Regions from separate parts of the Rahnella selenatireducens genome, predicted to be linked through region 1. Evidence: predicted binding sites of a transcription regulator. Region 1 holds the regulator's gene; each other region holds the start of a gene.
The links. The regulator sigma-54, encoded in region 1, starts transcription at its own class of promoters, with help from an activator protein. The targets are predictions, from matches to a motif close to GTTGGCACANNTTTCGCTNT.
Positions count from the first base shown of each region.

Region 1 (6,038 bases):
ACGCAACGCAAACCGAACCCGACGCCGCGCACTGCCGCCGGACGGGTGAAGACGTTGCTGATCCGCTTTTTGACCTCAGCTTTTTCATTAAAGCTGGAAGATCTGGCCGATGAATGGTTTGTCAGCCGGGGAACCCTGCAAAATGATATGGCTGAGGTGAGGGAGCATCTGGCGCGCTATCACCTGAATATCGAAACCAAACCGCGATACGGCATGAAACTGTTCGGCGCAGAGCTGGCGATCCGCGCCTGTCTGACCGATTTGTTGTTTCAGCTGGATGCCGAGGAACAGACCAATCCGCTGCTTAAGGCCGAAAGCCTCGAGCCGGAAGCGTTAGTTCCGCTGACGCGTTTTATGCATCAGTTGCTGACGCAGTCTTCCATTCAGCTGACGGATGAAGGCGAGCAGTATCTGATCCTCTATTGCGCCGTGGCGATTAAACGCATTACCGGCGGTTATCCGCTGACAGATTTTGATGCCGAAGACGGTGATCCGGCGGTGAAGCAGGTTTCTGTGCGGCTGGCGGCGGAGCTGAAAAATCTGGTCGGTAAGGAAATTCCCGCTTCGGAAGAGGCGTATTTGCGGGTGAATATCGCCGCGCGCCGGGTCCAGCAGATTTTGCCGACGGACATTAACGCCGACGACGATGAATCGCTGGTCGATTACATTCTTTCGTACATTAACTCGCACTATAACTATGATTTGCAGGGCGATAAGCAGCTGCGAGCGGATCTGCTGACGCACATCAAAACCATGATTACGCGGGTGAAATACCAGATTAATATCCCCAATCCGCTGCTGAGTAATATCAAACAGCATTATCCGATGGCGTATGACGTCACGCTGGCGGCGGTCTCAAGCTGGGGCAAATACACGCCGTACACGCTGAGCGAGAATGAAATTGGCTTTCTGGTGCTGCATATCGGCGTCGGGTTGGAGCGACATTACAACATCGGCTACCAGCGCCATCCGCAGGTCATGCTGGTCTGCGATACCGGTAATTCGACCATCCGCATGATTCAGGCGCAGATTAACCGCAAATATCCGCAACTGGTGATGAAGCAGATTGTGTCGCTGCGCGATTATGAGCAGCTGGAATACATCGACGAAGATTTTATTATTTCCAACGCCCGCATTACTGAGAAGAATAAACCGGTGGTGGTGTTGTCGCCGTTCCCGACGGAATACCAGATGGAGCAGCTCGGCAAGCTGGTGCTGGTCGACCGCACCCGGCCTTATATGCTGGAAAAATTCTTCGACGAAAAACATTTCATGATCGTCAATGAGCCGATGACTCAGGCGGAGCTTTTCCGCCATGTCTGCTCGCAGCTTGAAGCAGAAGGGTATGTCGATCAGGCGTTTTATCCGTCGGTGGTGGAGCGTGAGGAGATTGTCTCGACCATGCTGGGCGAAGGTATTGCGCTGCCGCACTCGCTGGGTTTGCTGGCGAAGAAAACCGTGGTGATCACGCTGCTATCGCCGCAGGGTATTGCCTGGGGCGAAGGAGAAACAGCGCACGTGATTTTCCTGCTGGCGATTAGCAAGGCAGATTACGAAGAGGCGATGGCGATTTACGATTTGTTCGTGACGTTTGTGCGGGAGCGATCGATGAGCCGTCTGTTGAGCAGTGAGAATTTTGAAAGCTTCAAGGCCATTGCGATCGATTGCCTTTCACGAATTTAAAATCTTACTTAACCCAAAATAGTTCGAGTTGCAGGAAGGCGGCAAACGAAGGAGTCCCGATGAGCTTACACGAGTAAGTGATTCGGGTGACTGAGCGCAGCCAACGCACCTGCAACTTGAAATATGACGGGGATTAATCCTCGTCGAAACCGGAGTTGATGAGATTAACGACGGCGGTCAGCGCCTGTTCTTCGTCGGGGCCGGTGGCTTCGATTTCAATCTGCTGGCCTTTCGGGGAATCCAGCATCAGCAATGCAATCACACTGCTGGCTTCCGCCTCAATGCCTGTGCCGTTGCGCAGCATCACTTCTGACTCAAAGCTCTGCACCAGTTCAAATAACTTCATCGCCGGACGGGCATGCATCCCTAACCGGTTTTTGATTTCTACCGTTTGTTTAACCGTCATGATTTGCGTTTTTCCAGCGTGCGATGGCGGGACTGGACGTTCTTCCCACGGGAACGGAAATAGTCAGCCAGTTGTTCTGCGATATACACCGAGCGGTGCTTACCGCCGGTACAGCCAATGGCGACGGTCAGATAGCTGCGGTTGTTGGTTTCCAGTGCGGGCAGCCATTGTTCGAGGTAGCTGCGGGTCTGGTAGATAAAGTTATGCACTTCGGTATGACGGTCGAGGAACGCCGCGACCGGTTTGTCGAGGCCGGTCATCGGACGCAGTTTCGGATCCCAGTGCGGGTTCGGCAGGAAACGCACGTCGAAAACGTAATCCGCATCAATCGGAATACCGTGTTTAAAACCAAAGGATTCAAAGACCATCGTCAGTTCACGTTCGCGTTTGCCCAGCAGGCGCGTACGCAGCATTTCAGCCAGTTCGTGAACGGACATCTCGGAGGTGTCGATGATCAGATCCGCAGAAGAGCGCAAAGGCTCCAGCAAATCGGCTTCTTCATCGATTGCACTTTCAAGGGACAGGTTTTTGCTGGAAAGCGGGTGCAGACGACGGGTGTCGCTGTAACGGCGGATCAGGGTATTACGGTCAGCGTCGAGGAATAGCAGCTGTGGCGAGAAGCTTTCCGGTAGCTGTGACATCGCATGCTCATAAACTTCCGGTGTTTCTGGCATGTTGCGAACGTCAATGCTGACGGCCGCAGACGTATTGCGTTCAACAAGGGTCTGGGCGAGCTGCGGCAACAACACCACCGGCAGGTTATCCACACAGTAAAAACCCATGTCTTCCAATGCCCTTAGGGCAACCGACTTCCCGGAACCGGAACGGCCGCTGACAATCATCAGCACCATGGTGTCACTCCCCTGGCATTCAGTGTTCAGAATTCATTTTCCCGGCGCGCAACCGGGAATCAGTAATTTATTCGTTTTCAGTCATTATCTGGAACAGTTCTTCGTCACTTTGCGCTCCGCGCAGACGACGACATACCCCTTTATCCGCCAGTTTTTTGGCGACTAAAGACAAGGTATGTAAATGGGTTTTACATTGATCTGCCGGAACCAGCAAGGCAAAAAGTAAATCCACAGGCTGATTATCAATAGCGTCAAAAGCAATCGGCTGTTCAAGCTGAATGAATACCCCGACAGCACGTAAAGTGTCTTCTTCCAGCTTTCCGTGCGGAATGGCGATCCCGGCACCGATCCCGGTGCTGCCCATGCGTTCACGGGTCAAAATGGCGTCAAAAATCACCTGCGGTGATAAATTTAGCTGTTTGGCCGCCAGCTCACTGATGATTTCCAGTGCGCGTTTTTTGCTGGCGCAATGAACGCCGCTTTTGGTGCATTCGGCATTAAGCACCGACGTTAATTGCATTGCAGTATCGTTAATCATGTCATCTTCACTTTGGCGCTGTTTCACCCTTAAAGCTATATCGGCTCGTTTCCCGAAGGTCACAAGCCGATGCCCGAAGGTTTGTAGCACAGGGTTGGCTACATGAATGTCAGTGCTGTTTCAGTTTGTCTTTGTGCTTGTTCAGCTGGCGGGCCAGTTTATCAACCAGGCCGTCAATTGCCGCGTACATATCCTGATGCTCCGAGGTGGCATGCAACTCGCCTCCGTTCACATGCAAAGTGGCTTCCGCTACTTTTTGCACCTTTTCAACGCTCAACACCACATACACCTGATTTATCCGGTCGAAATATTGCTCAAGCTTGGCCAGCTTCGACGTGATGAATTCTCTCAGGGGATCCGTGATCTCAATGTGATGTCCGGTAATGTTGAGCTGCATAATGTCTTCCTTCTCTGTTGAGGTCAAACTAACTGTTTACGCTGGTTTGAGGGCGGGATGGACAAAGACTCTCGGTATTTGGCGACAGTCCGTCGCGCCACCATAATTCCCTGATCGGAAAGGAGGGTGGCTAACTTACTGTCACTGAGCGGTTTTACAGGATTCTCCGCGGCGATTAATTTCTTCACCAGCGCCCGGATTGCGGTTGACGATGCCTCGCCGCCGCTGTCTGTACTGACATGGCTGGAGAAAAAATACTTCAGTTCGAAAATGCCACGCGGGCTGTGCAGAAACTTCTGCGTCGTCACACGTGAAATCGTCGATTCATGCATTTCCACGGCACTGGCGATATCCGCCAACACCATGGGTTTCATAAATTCTTCACCTAACTCAAAGAACGCCTGCTGCTGCTCCACGATGCAGCGCGTCACTTTCAGCAGCGTATCGTTGCGGCTTTCCAGGCTTTTGATCAGCCATTTGGCTTCCTGCAAATTGCTACGGATGAACTGTCCGTCGCTGTCGCTGCGTGCGGAGTTCCCCATCGCGGCGTATTGCTGGTTGATCTTCAAACGCGGAATGCTGTCGGAGTTCAGTTCTACCGTCCAGACACCTGATACTTTTCGCACCAGCACATCGGGGATCACATATTCGGATTCACCGGTGTTAATCGACTGGCCCGGACGCGGATCAAGAGACTGAATCAGAAGCATCGCTCCTTTCAGTGTATCTTCTTTTAGCCGGGTTGAACGCATAAGTGCGCGGAAATCATGGTTCGCCAGCAAATCCAGATGTTCGCTGATAATCAGGCGTGCTTCGGTGATGAAAGGCGTGTCTGTGGCGTACTGCGAAAGCTGGATCAACAGGCAGTCACGCAGGTCACGCGCTGCTACACCGACCGGGTCAAAACGCTGAACGCGTTTTAAAACGGCTTCGACTTCGTCCATGCTGACGTTGTCGTCACCAATGCTTTCGAGGATGTCGTCAAGGGAAACGGTCAGATAACCGGTATCGTCTACCGCATCGACAATGGATGTCGCAATCGCGGCATCGGTGTCGGAAAACGGCGTCAGCTCCACTTGCCACATCAGGTAATCCTGAAGCGTCTGCGTGGTTTCACCCTGATAAATTGGCAGCTCGTCGTCGCTGTAATCGTTGCCGGTGCCGGAAGGTGTACCAGCGGTATAAATCTCGTCCCAAGTGGCGTCCAGCGGCAGCTCTTCGGGCATGTCTTTCTGCTCGAGCGCTTCGCGTGTATCTAATGCTTCGTTGTCGGTGGCTTCTACCGAATCGATTTCATCATGAAGGTCGGTTTGTTCCAGCAGAGGGTTGCTCTCCAGCGCGAGTTGGATCTCCTGTTGGAGCTCAAGCGTGGACAGTTGCAACAGGCGGATGGCCTGTTGTAACTGAGGAGTCATTGCCAGTTGTTGGCTGAGTCTGAGTTGCAAACCTTGCTTCATATCTTGGTTTTATTTCCGTTGATTACAAACTGAGTAACTTCTGTCTGAGACCGCCCGTCAGACTTTAGGTCAAAACGGGCACGGTTCCGGCGGCACAGATCACAGACGGAATTCTTCACCAAGATAAACGCGTTTAACCTGTTCATCAGCAAGAATGTCGGCTGGCGTGCCGTGGGCGATCAATTTGCCCTGACTGACGATATAGGCACGCTCACAAACGTCGAGAGTTTCACGAACGTTGTGGTCAGTGATCAGTACGCCGAGGCCGCTGTCACGCAAATGCTCAATGATTTTTTTGATGTCGATGACGGAGATCGGGTCAACCCCGGCGAACGGTTCATCCAGCAGGATAAACTTAGGATTCGCTGCCAGCGCGCGGGCAATCTCTACACGGCGGCGTTCACCACCGGACAAGGACTGACCGAGGTTATCGCGCAAATGGGAAATATGGAACTCTTCCATTAACTCATTGGCGCGATCGTTACGCTGCTCTTTGGTCAGGTCATCGCGGATTTGCAACACGGCCATCAGGTTATCAAACACGCTGAGACGGCGGAAGATGGAGGCTTCCTGCGGAAGATAGCCAATGCCGCGACGGGCGCGGGTATGCAATGGCAAAAGGCTGATGTCTTCATCATCAACGATAATACGGCCTGCATCGCGCTGCACAATCCCGACGACCATGTAAAAGGTGGTAGTTTTACCC
Region 1 covers NZ_JBKEZJ010000011.1:85,644-91,681, forward strand. Annotated here, with positions in the region: gene ACLBVC_RS17800 (BglG family transcription antiterminator) at 1-1,683, shown strand, start outside; gene npr (PTS phosphocarrier protein NPr) at 1,817-2,089, opposite strand; gene rapZ (RNase adapter RapZ) at 2,086-2,940, opposite strand; gene ptsN (PTS IIA-like nitrogen regulatory protein PtsN) at 3,008-3,478, opposite strand; gene hpf (ribosome hibernation promoting factor) at 3,588-3,875, opposite strand; gene rpoN (RNA polymerase factor sigma-54) at 3,899-5,332, opposite strand; gene lptB (LPS export ABC transporter ATP-binding protein) at 5,432-6,038, opposite strand, start outside.

Region 2 (6,038 bases), on a different contig from region 1:
ATCAGCTGTCGGGCCACTGGCAGGCTGGCTGCGCGCCGGTTGTTGTTGTTCCTGATAATGACTGATCGCACGCTCGACAAGCGCAACGGCTTCGTCGATGTCGAACGGTTTTGGCAGATAATCAAATGCACCTTGCTGATAGGCGCTGACCGCGGCATCCAGATCGGAATGCGCTGTCATTATGATGACCGGAAGCATCGGATGGCGCTGTTTAATCTGTTTTAACAACGCTAAACCGTCCATGCCGGGCATGCGGATATCTGATAATAAAACGTCAGGGGTTTGAGTCGCAATGGCATCAAGCACTTCATTGCCGCTGTCAAACGTTGTGCAGGTTAAACCGGCTCCAGTGAGCGCGCGTTCAAGTACCCAGCGGATGGAGCTATCGTCATCGACGATCCAGACTATCCCTCGTTGCATAAGAACCTCACTGGCGAATAGGCAGGAAAACCGAGAATTCGGTGTGTCCTGGCCAACTGTTAAATTCAACTTTACCCGAATGCTGATCAATCAAACTGCGCGCAATAGAGAGGCCCAAACCGGTGCCCCCTTCGCGGCCACTGACCATGGGGTAAAAAAGGGTGTCCTGCAAATGCGCCGGTACGCCGGGGCCGTCATCTTCAATATCGATACGGGCCACCAGACGATAACGCACGCCGTGTAACGTAATTTGGAAAGCCGTGCGTGTGCGCAAAGTAATTGTGCCGCCTTCATCCCCGAGCGCCTGCAAAGCGTTGCGGGTGATGTTCAGCAAAATCTGTTCTATCTGATCAGGATCGTGCGCCAGTTCTGGCAGGCTCGGGTCATAGTCTCTGACCAGCTGAACGTTATCCGGTTTTTCCATCGACACCAGCTGGCAAACACGCTCGGCAACCTGATGAATGCTTTGTGTGATGTGCTGGCTTGGGCGTTGTGGCCCCAGCAGGCGATCAACCAGATTACGCAGACGATCGGCCTGCTCGATAATGACTTTGGTGTATTCCAGCAGAGCCGGATCGGGCAGTGCTCTGGATAACAACTGGGCGGCACCACGCAGCCCACCAAGCGGATTTTTAATTTCATGGGCCAGGCCACGGATCAAATCACGTGCAGCAACCTGTTGAGCATGCTGCAATTGTTCCTGACTCAGACGTCGCTGGTTATCCATCGGCGCCAGTTCGACCAGAATGAAACCTTCCGGCAGCATCTGCGCGGTCAGTGAAAGAACATGTGCGCGCCCATCGACAACCAGGGTCACTTCGCTGTCTGTAAAGCCCTGTCCGGCTGTCAGACTTTCACGCATTAAGTCAATGTTAAGCGAAAAATATCCCACCAGTTCCGGCAAAGGGGTGCCAAAGAGTTTGCGGGAACTTTGAGCCAGTAACTGCTGAGCGGCCGGATTGGCATAATGCACAGCCAAATCGTCGTCCAACAACAGAACGCTGTTGATTAAGGAATTCAGGATCTGCCCAGCATCGGGCAGCTTGCCAGTTGCCATACCGCAGTCTCCCGCACCTGATTGGTGCATTTTATCTCGGTACCCGGCGAAATCACGGGCCAGAGGGGGTTAAGCAGGAAAGAGTGTCGAGAAAAAAGCCCATCCGGAGATGGGCTGAAAGTTTCCACGGCAACAAATAAAATCGTCTTACTTAATTTTGACGCTGAAGGCTTTGTGACAACCAGGCCATCAGTCGGGTATTACACTCAGCGCCAGCCAATAGCGGGCGCTGATTTCAGGGTTTAATGAGAAATTAAACGCTGTAGTACAGTTCGAACTCAACCGGGTGCGGAGTCATACGCACACGGTCCATTTCTTCTTTACGCAGACCGATGTAAGCATCGATAGCGTCGTCAGTGAACACGCCGCCACGGGTCAGGAACTCGCGGTCTTCGTTCAGTGCGTTCAGGGCTTCTTCCAGTGAACCTGCAACTTTTGGAATTTCTGCTTCTTCTTCCGGTGGCAGGTCATACAGGTTTTTATCCATCGCGTCGCCAGGGTGGATCTTATTGATGATACCGTCCAGGCCAGCCATCATCAGTGCAGCAAACGCCAGGTATGGGTTAGCTGCTGGATCAGGGAAGCGTGCTTCGATACGCATGGCTTTAGGGCTGGATACGTGTGGAATACGGATAGAGGCAGAACGGTTACGTGCAGAATACGCCAGCATCACGGGTGCTTCGTAGCCCGGGACCAAACGCTTGTAGGAGTTGGTAGTCGGGTTAGCGTAGGCATTGATGGCTTTAGCGTGCTTGATGATACCGCCGATGTAGAACAGTGCCATTTCTGACAGGCCGCCGTATTTGTCGCCAGAGAACAGGTTGTTACCGTTCTTAGACAGAGACATGTGGCAGTGCATACCGGAACCGTTATCGCCAAACATTGGTTTTGGCATGAAGGTCGCAGTTTTGCCAAATGCGTGAGCCACGTTGTGAACCACGTATTTGTAGATTTGGATTTCGTCAGCTTTTTTGGTCAGCGTATTGAAGCGTGTAGCCACTTCGTTCTGGCCAGCAGTGGCTACTTCGTGGTGGTGAGCTTCAACAACCAGACCCATTTCTTCCATGGTCAGACACATGGTAGAACGCAGATCCTGAGAGGAGTCGACCGGAGGAACCGGGAAGTAACCGCCTTTAACTGCAGGACGGTGGCCTTTGTTGCCGCCTTCGTATTTGGTGCTTGAGTTCCATGCGCCTTCGATATCATCGATAGCAACGTGGGAACCGGAGATGCTGCTGCCGAAACGCACATCATCAAACAGGAAGAATTCTGGTTCTGGCCCGAACAGGACGGTGTCCGCGATACCGGAAGAACGCAGGAAGTCTTCTGCACGTTTTGCGGTAGAGCGTGGGTCGCGGTCATAACCTTGCAGCGTTGTTGGCTCAAGGATATCGCAGCGAATGATCAGCGTGGTTTCTTCGTAGAATGGGTCAAGAACAGCAGTGCTCGCGTCTGGCATCAGAACCATGTCAGATTCGTTAATGCCTTTCCAGCCACCGATTGATGAACCATCAAACATTTTGCCTTCTTCGAAGAAGTCAGCGCTAACCTGGTGCGCTGGAATGGTGACGTGCTGTTCTTTGCCCTTGGTGTCAGTGAAACGCAAATCTACGAATTTCACTTCATGCTCATTCAGCATCGTCAAAACGTGTTCAGCGGACATACTAGTTCTCCCGAATTTCTCATTATCGTCGTGGAACGAATAACCATTTTTGGTCTTTAGTTGGAAATAACAGCTTTACATGAACTGGCGTGTGGCCTAAACAGCACTATTATTTGTCTGGTCAGACTCTTTCACCCAGTAAAAACTTTTTACCCTAAAAAATTTTTACTCTAAAAACTATTAGCGAAAAGTGTGCCAACTTTGAGAAAATGCAAACAACGCCATTTTACAGGGCTTTTGCACTCAATAAGTATGCACCATAACGGAATTTATGCACTACAATGGTGCTAATCGTGAGATGCAAGGCACCAAAAAGGTGCGTCATAATGGTTCAGGGGTTCTTTTGCACCGTGAAAGGGATCACAAAGTAGCCATCCACAAGTTGTTTCAACAAGATCCTTGTGATCTTGTTTAGAACCTCGCTTAATACGTGTACAATAGCGCGCTATTTCTAATGCCTGAGGCAAAGCTGTGATCGAAAATTTGCGTAACATCGCCATTATTGCCCACGTTGACCATGGTAAAACCACCCTGGTCGACAAGCTGCTGCAACAATCCGGTACTTTCGGAGAACGTGTAGAAGCCACCGAACGCGTAATGGACTCCAACGATTTGGAGAAAGAGCGTGGGATTACCATCCTCGCAAAAAACACCGCCATTAATTGGAAAGACTACCGCATCAACATCGTGGATACCCCAGGACACGCCGACTTTGGCGGTGAGGTAGAGCGTGTGATGTCAATGGTCGACTCGGTGCTGCTGGTTGTGGATGCAATGGATGGCCCAATGCCGCAAACCCGTTTCGTGACCAAAAAAGCATTCGCTAATGGTCTGAAGCCGATCGTGGTAATCAACAAAGTTGATCGCCCTGGCGCGCGTCCTGACTGGGTTGTTGATCAGGTCTTCGACCTGTTCGTAAACCTGGACGCAACTGACGAACAACTCGATTTCCCAATCATCTATGCATCTGCACTGATGGGTATCGCGGGTAACGACCATAACGATATGGCCGAAGACATGACCCCGCTGTACCAGGCGATTGTTGACCACGTATCTCCGCCACAAGTTGAGATGGAAGCACCTTTCCAGATGCAAATCTCTCAGCTGGACTACAACAACTATGTTGGCGTCATCGGCATTGGTCGTATCAAACGCGGTACTGTTAAGCCTAACCAGCAGATCACTGTGATCGACAGCGAAGGTAAAACCCGTAACGGTAAAGTCGGTAAAGTTCTGACCCACATGGGCCTTGAGCGTATCGAAGCGACCGTTGCTGAAGCTGGCGACATCATCGCGATCACCGGTTTGGGTGAGCTGAACATTTCCGACACTATCTGTGACCCGGCAAATGTTGAAGCTCTGCCAGCGCTGAGCGTTGATGAACCAACCGTTACCATGTACTTCTGCGTTAACACCTCTCCGTTCTGTGGTAAAGAAGGTAAATATGTGACTTCACGTCAGATCCTTGACCGCCTGAACAAAGAACTGGTGCACAACGTAGCATTGCGTGTTGAAGAAACTGAAGATGCTGATGCATTCCGTGTTTCAGGCCGTGGTGAACTTCACCTGTCGGTTCTGATCGAAAACATGCGTCGTGAAGGTTTCGAGCTGGCGGTTTCCCGTCCTAAAGTAATCAACCGTAAAATCGATGGCCGCATGCAAGAGCCATTCGAGAACGTGACACTGGATATCGAAGAGCAACACCAGGGTTCTGTAATGCAGGCCATGGGTGAGCGTAAAGGCGATGTCAAAGACATGATTCCAGACGGCAAAGGTCGTATCCGTCTTGATTACCTGATCCCAGCACGTGGCCTGATCGGCTTCCGTACTGAATTCATGACCATGACTTCAGGTACCGGTCTGCTGTACTCCACGTTCAGCCACTACGATGACGTCCGTCAGGGCGAAATCGGTCAGCGTCAGAACGGCGTTCTGATTTCCAACGGTCAGGGTAAAGCAGTTGCGTTCGCACTGTTCAGCCTGCAAGACCGCGGTAAATTGTTCCTGGGCCACGGCGCAGAAGTGTATGAAGGCCAGATCATTGGTATTCACTCACGTTCTAACGACCTGACTGTGAACTGCCTGACCGGTAAGAAACTGACCAACATGCGTGCGTCTGGTACTGACGAAGCAACGACTCTGGTTCCTGCTATCAAAATGTCTCTGGAGCAAGCTCTGGAATTCATCGATGATGACGAACTGGTCGAAGTAACTCCTCAGTCTGTACGTATCCGTAAACGTCACCTGACCGAGAACGACCGTAAACGTGCAATGCGTGGTCCAAAAGAAGGTTAATCTTCTTTTACGCAAGCCGTTACACAGAAACAGGGTGCCTTTGGGTACCCTGTTTTTTTTGTGTTTTTTTTCCAAACCTGCGCTAAACCCCACGCATCTGTCACTGTTCACCTGTACGTTTTACCGCTAAAGTTAAAAGTCATCTTTGAAATCAGGAGCGTGCAATGCTGTACATTTTTGATATGGGAAACGTCATTATTGATATTGATTTCAAACGTGTTCTTGGCGTGTGGAGCCATCTGAGCGGTACGCCGCTGGCCACGCTGACGGAGCGATTTTCGATGGGCGAAGTGTTCCAGAAGCACGAGCGTGGCGAAATCAGCGATGAACAGTTTGCCGCCGACTTATGCCATGAAATGGGCATTGCGCTCAGTTTCGAGCAGTTCAGCGCGGGCTGGCAAGCCATCTTCGTCGGGTTGAGGCCTGAGGTGATCACGGTATTCAAAAAGCTTCGCGAAGAAGGCCATCGCGTTGTTGTATTGTCGAATACTAACCGCCTGCATCTGGATTTCTGGCCGCATCACTATCCTGAAATAGAAGCCAATACCGACGCTATGTACCTCTCGCAAAATTTGGGCATGCGTAAACCCGAGCCGGAAATTT
Region 2 covers NZ_JBKEZJ010000015.1:64,262-70,299, reverse strand. Annotated here, with positions in the region: gene glnG (nitrogen regulation protein NR(I)) at 1-420, opposite strand, end outside; gene glnL (nitrogen regulation protein NR(II)) at 428-1,477, opposite strand; gene glnA (glutamate--ammonia ligase) at 1,731-3,140, opposite strand; gene typA (ribosome-dependent GTPase TypA) at 3,612-5,435, shown strand; gene yihX (glucose-1-phosphatase) at 5,600-6,038, shown strand, end outside.
Region 2: glnA (glutamate--ammonia ligase) is a predicted target of sigma-54. The motif match lies at 3,321-3,340, and genes of this name have one in related genera.

Region 3 (6,038 bases), on a different contig from region 1:
GGATGTGATCCGTGATATTCGCGAAGCCTCCCGGCTGCCGCTGGCGGCGTATCAGGTCAGCGGTGAATACGCGATGATCAAATTCGCCGCGCAGGCCGGCGCTATCGACGAGCGTGCCGTTGTGCGCGAAAGCCTCGGCGCGATCAAACGCGCAGGCGCAGATATCATTTTGACGTACTTTGCGATGGATATTGCTGAGCAGGGCATTTAATTTCGGGTGAAAGTATAAAGTTCATTTACTGGGCTAACCACCAGTATCAAAGGGGTTCATGTTACGCATGAGCCCCTTTTTTCTGACACTATTAAGCGCAGGAATAGTTCATACAAAACCACCTCTGACTTCGTATTTCATATCTCAAATAGCCAGGCGTAGAGTGATACCTCGATTTCATTTATCTGAATGAAAGTAAAAGGACATTCATAATGGCAAATGGATTTTTTCTTAGAATCGGCGATAAAACGACATGCGGCGGGGAGATTATAAGCGGGAGTTCTACGCTGCGTTTTCAGGGCATGCCCGGAGCGCGGGTTGGCACAAAAGCGGGCAGCCCGGACAGCACCGTGGGTCTGGGCTTGGGAATATCAGATACCGGAGTGGTCGCAAAAACCGATGACGCAGTGGCAAGTCTGGTTCAGGCAATTCAGTTAGCGCTAAGAACTCTCATTAACTCATCAGGTGGCGATATTGCAATAAAAACTCTTCAGTTCGATATTTTCGGGTTCAGCCGCGGAGCCGCCGCCCGGCATTTCGCTAACCGGGTCTTTTCTGAGGACGCTGCAATCGTGACGGCTATCCGTCAGGGGATCGGTGATGTGGAATATCTCGGTATGCCTGCCGGGAAAAACCGCTTTATCGGTCTTTTCGATACTGTCGCGGCGATTGGTACGCCTGCTAATGGCCTTAATCCGCACACAGCCGATACCGGTGAGGTGAATATTGTTCTGCGGCCGGGGATCACAGATAAAGTCTTCCAGATTACGGCGCAGAACGAATGCCGTTTTAACTTTGCTTCCAACAGCATTAAAGAGGCGTGGCCGGAGCTGGCGTTACCCGGCGTACATTCGGATATCGGTGGCGGCTACCCGTCATTCTAAAGGATACAGTTATACCCAAAAGACTCAGGACTTCATCAAAGGCAAAACCTATCCCTATGGGGCGTGGTGAATACTCAGAACCGGTCACATCTGGCACTGCCCCGAAGATTGCAGGTATAATCCCTGAAATTATTTAACGGATTTAGAAACGAAAATGACAAAACTGTCCTTACAAGAGCAATTGCTGAAAGCGGGTTTAGTGACCAGCAAAAAAATGGCCAAAGTCGAAAAAACGGCTAAAAAATCACGCGTTCAGGCTCGCGAGGCGAGAGCGGCGGTGGAAGAGAATAAAAAGGCCCAGCTTGAGCGCGACAAGCAGCTCAACGAACAGCAAAAACAAGCGGCGCTATCAAAAGAATATAAGGCGCAGGTGAAGCAGCTTGTTGAAATGAATAAAATCGATATTGCCAAAGGTGATATCGGTTTCAACTTCACCGACAATAATTTAATCAAAAAGATATATGTGGATAAGACAACGCAGGCTCAGCTGATCAGCGGGCGTCTTGCTATTGCGCGTCTGATTGCGGAGAAAACGGGTGACAGTGAATACGCGATTATTCCCGCTGTTGTGGCCGATAAAATTGCCCAGCGTGATGCGAACAGTATCGTATTAAACAGTGCGCTGAGTCAGGAAGAGCAGGATGAAGAAGATCCTTACGCTGACTTTAAAGTGCCTGATGATTTGATGTGGTAATTGCTGATTTAACGATATTTCTCAATAAATAGCGCGTTCAGAACGGAATGTTACATCGCACGTTGACCGGTTCGCCGCGTCTATCATCCCTTCATTCTCGTTCAGATGCCCGCAGAGCAGTGCGCTGTGCATTTTGGTGACCGTGCGCTGGCTGAACTGGTGGCAAAGGGCGGCATTTATCGCCTTGTTGCGCACAATCACCATCAGCCCGAAAGTGCCGAAATCCAGACGATGAATCAGCGTGCAGCCGGGTGGGTTTATTGATGAGGACCAGGTGCTCGTCCTGAAAGAAAATTTCTATCTCGTCATGGCACGGCGGTGCAATACAAGTATCGATAATCTCAGACACCAGACAGCCCGGCTGAAAAGTGGGGAAAGATAATAACGAATTTTCAGCCGACTGCCAGATTTAGCGCAGATCACCGCTTTTCATCGCGAAAACAGCCGAGCTTATTTCTTCACGATACCCGCAATATCATTGGTATTCATCAGATGGTAATCACCGTTCATGTCGGTGTAACTGGTCATGCCGGTATCCCGGTCGCGATCCGGTTCACCGTGGGCAAAAAGCTGATCACCGGCTTTGGTGTGTATCACATAATCTCCAGCGCACCCGGTTAAGGCCATCGCCAGAACGATCACCGTCAGGCAGGATAATTTCTTCATTGTTCAGTGGTTTCCCGTTGCAATCCTCTGCCCGCATTACAAAACAACCCGCCGCAAGAAGCAAAGGATAAAAATGTCACCAGGCGTAATTGTGTGAACTGAGTGACTGATTTATCACGGTTCATTTTGGTGCACGCAGTTTCACAATCGTCTTTTTCGCTGTTTTTCAGCACCAGCGCAGTGCGGTGTGATCCCGTCGTCGTTTCTGTCAGTTGCCCGTAGCGCAGGCTGAACGCTATCTATACTCACAGAGCCCGGCACATTCTCAGAGTATTGGAAACACTGGCAGATATTTTGCTTAAGTTTCTTACCTTTGATTCAACCTCGGGAAACCTTTCGTCTTTTGGCTTCAGCCGTGAATTTCAAAATTAAGCTTCAGAATTTTCTTTTTAGTTCAGGTTTCTACTCAAACACAGTACTAAGGATCATGACGATGTCGATGAAATTTATGAAAAGTCCGCTCTCTTTGTTGCTGGCCGGTTGTCTGGTTACCGCTTTCTCCGCGCATGCGGATATTGTGATTGGTGTCGCGGGGCCGTTTACCGGGCCGAATGCGACTTACGGTGATCAGTACTGGCACGGGGCCACGCAGGCTGCCGAAGACATTAATGCCGCAGGCGGGATTAATGGCGAGAAAATCAAACTGGTGCAGGGCGATGACGCCTGCGAACCGAAACAGGCGGTAGCGGTGGCCAACCGTTTAGTCGATCAGGATAAAGTGCAGGCCGTGGTCGGGCATTTCTGCTCATCCTCCACCATGCCTGCCTCCGAGGTGTATAACGACGCCGGAATTATCGCCATCACGCCAGGATCCACCAACCCGCAAATCACCGAACGCGGAATGAGTGACATGTTCCGCATGTGTGGCCGCGACGACCAGCAAGGATTAGTAGCGAGCGATTACATCATCGACAAACTGAAAGCCAAAAAAGTGGTCATCATCCACGATAAAGACACCTACGGTCAGGGGCTGGCGGACGCCACCAAAGCGGCGCTCAACAAACGGGGCGTGAAGGAGGTGATGTATGAAGGGCTGTCGCGCGGCGAAAAAGACTTTAACGCGCTGGTGACTAAAATCAGTGCGCAAAAACCGGATGTGGTGTTTTTCGGTGGCTGCCATCCGGAAGCCGGTCCGTTAGTGCGGCAGATGCGTGAACAGGGCGTTCAGGCGACCTTCTTCTCCGGCGACTGTATCGTCAATAAGGAAATGGTGACCGCGGCCGGTGGCCCGCAATACACCAACGGCATTCTGATGACCTTCGGCAAAGACCCGCGTTTGATCCCGGACGGTAAAGCCGTTATCGATAAATTCCGCGCGAATAAATTTGAGCCGGAAGGTTACACGCTCTACTCCTACGCGTCCGTTCAGGCCATTGCTGCCGCATTCAAAGCCACCGGCGGTACGGATTCCGCTAAAGCCAGCGCCTGGCTGAAAGCCAATAGCGTCGATACCGTCATGGGCAAGAAAGCCTGGGACAGCAAAGGCGATCTGAAAGTCTCTGACTATGTAGTCTATAAATGGAATGACAAAGGTAAATACCAGGAAGTGAAGGAATAAAGCTATCTTATTTGCCAGTTTGAGCCCGGGCAGTACTCAGAGTCCTCACGTACTTTATGTACGCTCCGGCTCTTGCGTGCTGGCTGGGTTCAAACTGGCTGCAACGATTACGCTTTATTAATTTTGATCGCGCTTTTCATCATCGCGGTCGCAAAAAGAGACTGCGTATTTATGGATTCATTCTTTCTGCAACAATTGTTTAATGGCATCACGCTCGGCGCTGTCTACGGTTTGATCGCCATCGGCTATACCATGGTTTACGGCATTATCGGCATGATTAACTTCGCTCACGGCGAGGTTTATATGATTTCTGCATACCTGTGCGCCATCGCGCTGGCGCTGCTTTCCTTCTTCGGACTGCACTCCTTTCCGCTGCTGATCCTCGGCACGCTGGTGTTCACCATTGTGGTGACCGGCGTTTATGGTTGGACGATCGAGCGCATTGCCTACAAGCCGTTGCGAAATTCCACCCGCCTTGCGCCGCTGATTTCCGCCATCGGTATGTCGCTTATCCTGCAAAACTACGCACAAATCAGCCAGGGACCACGCCAGCAGGGGATCCCGACCATGCTGGATGGCGCGGTGCGTTTCCACATTGGCGAAAGTTTCGTGCAGATGACGTACACCAAACTGTTCATTCTGGTGGCCTCGCTGGTCGGAATGCTGGTGCTGTCGTGGATTATCAGTAATACGAAACTCGGGCGCATGTGTCGCGCCGTCCAGCAGGACCGCAAAATGGCGTCGATTCTCGGCATCAATACCGACCGCATTATTTCGCTGGTTTTTATGATTGGCGCGGCAATGGCAGGGCTGGCGGGCGTGCTGGTCACCATGAATTACGGCACGTTTGATTTTTACGCCGGATTTATCATCGGCATCAAAGCGTTCACGGCGGCGGTATTGGGCGGCATTGGTTCATTGCCGGGCGCGATGCTGGGTGGGCTGATTCTGGGGATCGCCGAAGCGCAGTTCTCGGGCATGGTGAACTCGGATTACAAAGATGTCTTTTCGTTTGGATTGCTGGTGGTGATCCTCATTTTCCGCCCTCAGGGCCTGCTGGGTCGTCCGGTCGTGACGAAAGTGTGAGGGGAAAAAATGACGTCACAAACTGAGGTGAGGAGCGGTTTTTCGCTCAAACGTTGTCTGCTCGATGCCATTTTTGCAGGGCTGGTTGCGCTGATTATTTTCGGCCCGGTGGTGGGTGTGGTGCTCGACGGTTACAGTTTTACGTTCCACAGCCAGCGGCTGGTGTGGATTATCGCTGCGGTGATGCTCGGGCGCTTTATGCTCAGCGCTTTTTTGGAAACTGCGTCAGGCCAGAAAATACGTGCTCGGTTCGAGGCGGACAGCGCCGGGGTTTATGTGCGTCCGCCGGACTACAAAAGTAACCTGCGCTGGGTGACCCCGCTGATTCTGGTACTGGCGATTTTCTTCCCGTTCGTGGCCACGAAATATATTCTGACCGTTGCGATTTTAGGGCTGATTTACGTCCTTCTGGGCCTCGGGCTGAATATCGTGGTCGGGCTGGCCGGATTGTTAGATCTCGGGTACGTGGCTTTTTACGCGATTGGCGCATATGGCCTGGCGCTCGGCTATCAGTATCTCGGCCTCGGATTCTGGTCAATGTTGCCGCTGGCGGCGGTGATGGCTGCACTGGCGGGCGCACTACTGGGTTTCCCCGTGTTGCGGATGCACGGCGATTACCTGGCCATTGTGACGCTCGGTTTCGGGGAAATTATTCGTCTGGTGCTGACCAACTGGCTGTCGTTTACCGGCGGGCCGAACGGCGTTTCCGCGCCACCACCCACGTTTTTCGGACTGGAATTCGGCAGGCGGGCGAAAGAGGGCGGTGTGCCATTTCATGAGTTTTTCCATCTGACCTATAACCCGAACATGAAGTTTATTTTCATCTACGCGGTGCTGGTTCTGGTGGTGTTACTGGTGCTGTTTATCAAACATCGCCTCACCCGCATGCCGATCGGACGTGCGTGGGAGGCGTTGCGTGAAGACGAAATCGCCTGCCGC
Region 3 covers NZ_JBKEZJ010000008.1:228,357-234,394, reverse strand. Annotated here, with positions in the region: gene hemB (porphobilinogen synthase) at 1-211, shown strand, start outside; partial or broken gene ACLBVC_RS15320 (phospholipase effector Tle1 domain-containing protein) at 487-1,083, shown strand; gene ACLBVC_RS15315 (DUF2058 domain-containing protein) at 1,250-1,789, shown strand; partial or broken gene ACLBVC_RS15310 (pseudouridine synthase) at 1,862-2,138, opposite strand; gene ACLBVC_RS15305 (YgdI/YgdR family lipoprotein) at 2,240-2,455, opposite strand; gene ACLBVC_RS15300 (branched-chain amino acid ABC transporter substrate-binding protein) at 2,889-4,013, shown strand; gene ACLBVC_RS15295 (ABC transporter permease subunit) at 4,185-5,099, shown strand; gene livM (high-affinity branched-chain amino acid ABC transporter permease LivM) at 5,109-6,038, shown strand, end outside.
Region 3: ACLBVC_RS15300 (branched-chain amino acid ABC transporter substrate-binding protein) is a predicted target of sigma-54. The motif match lies at 2,737-2,756, and genes of this name have one in related genera.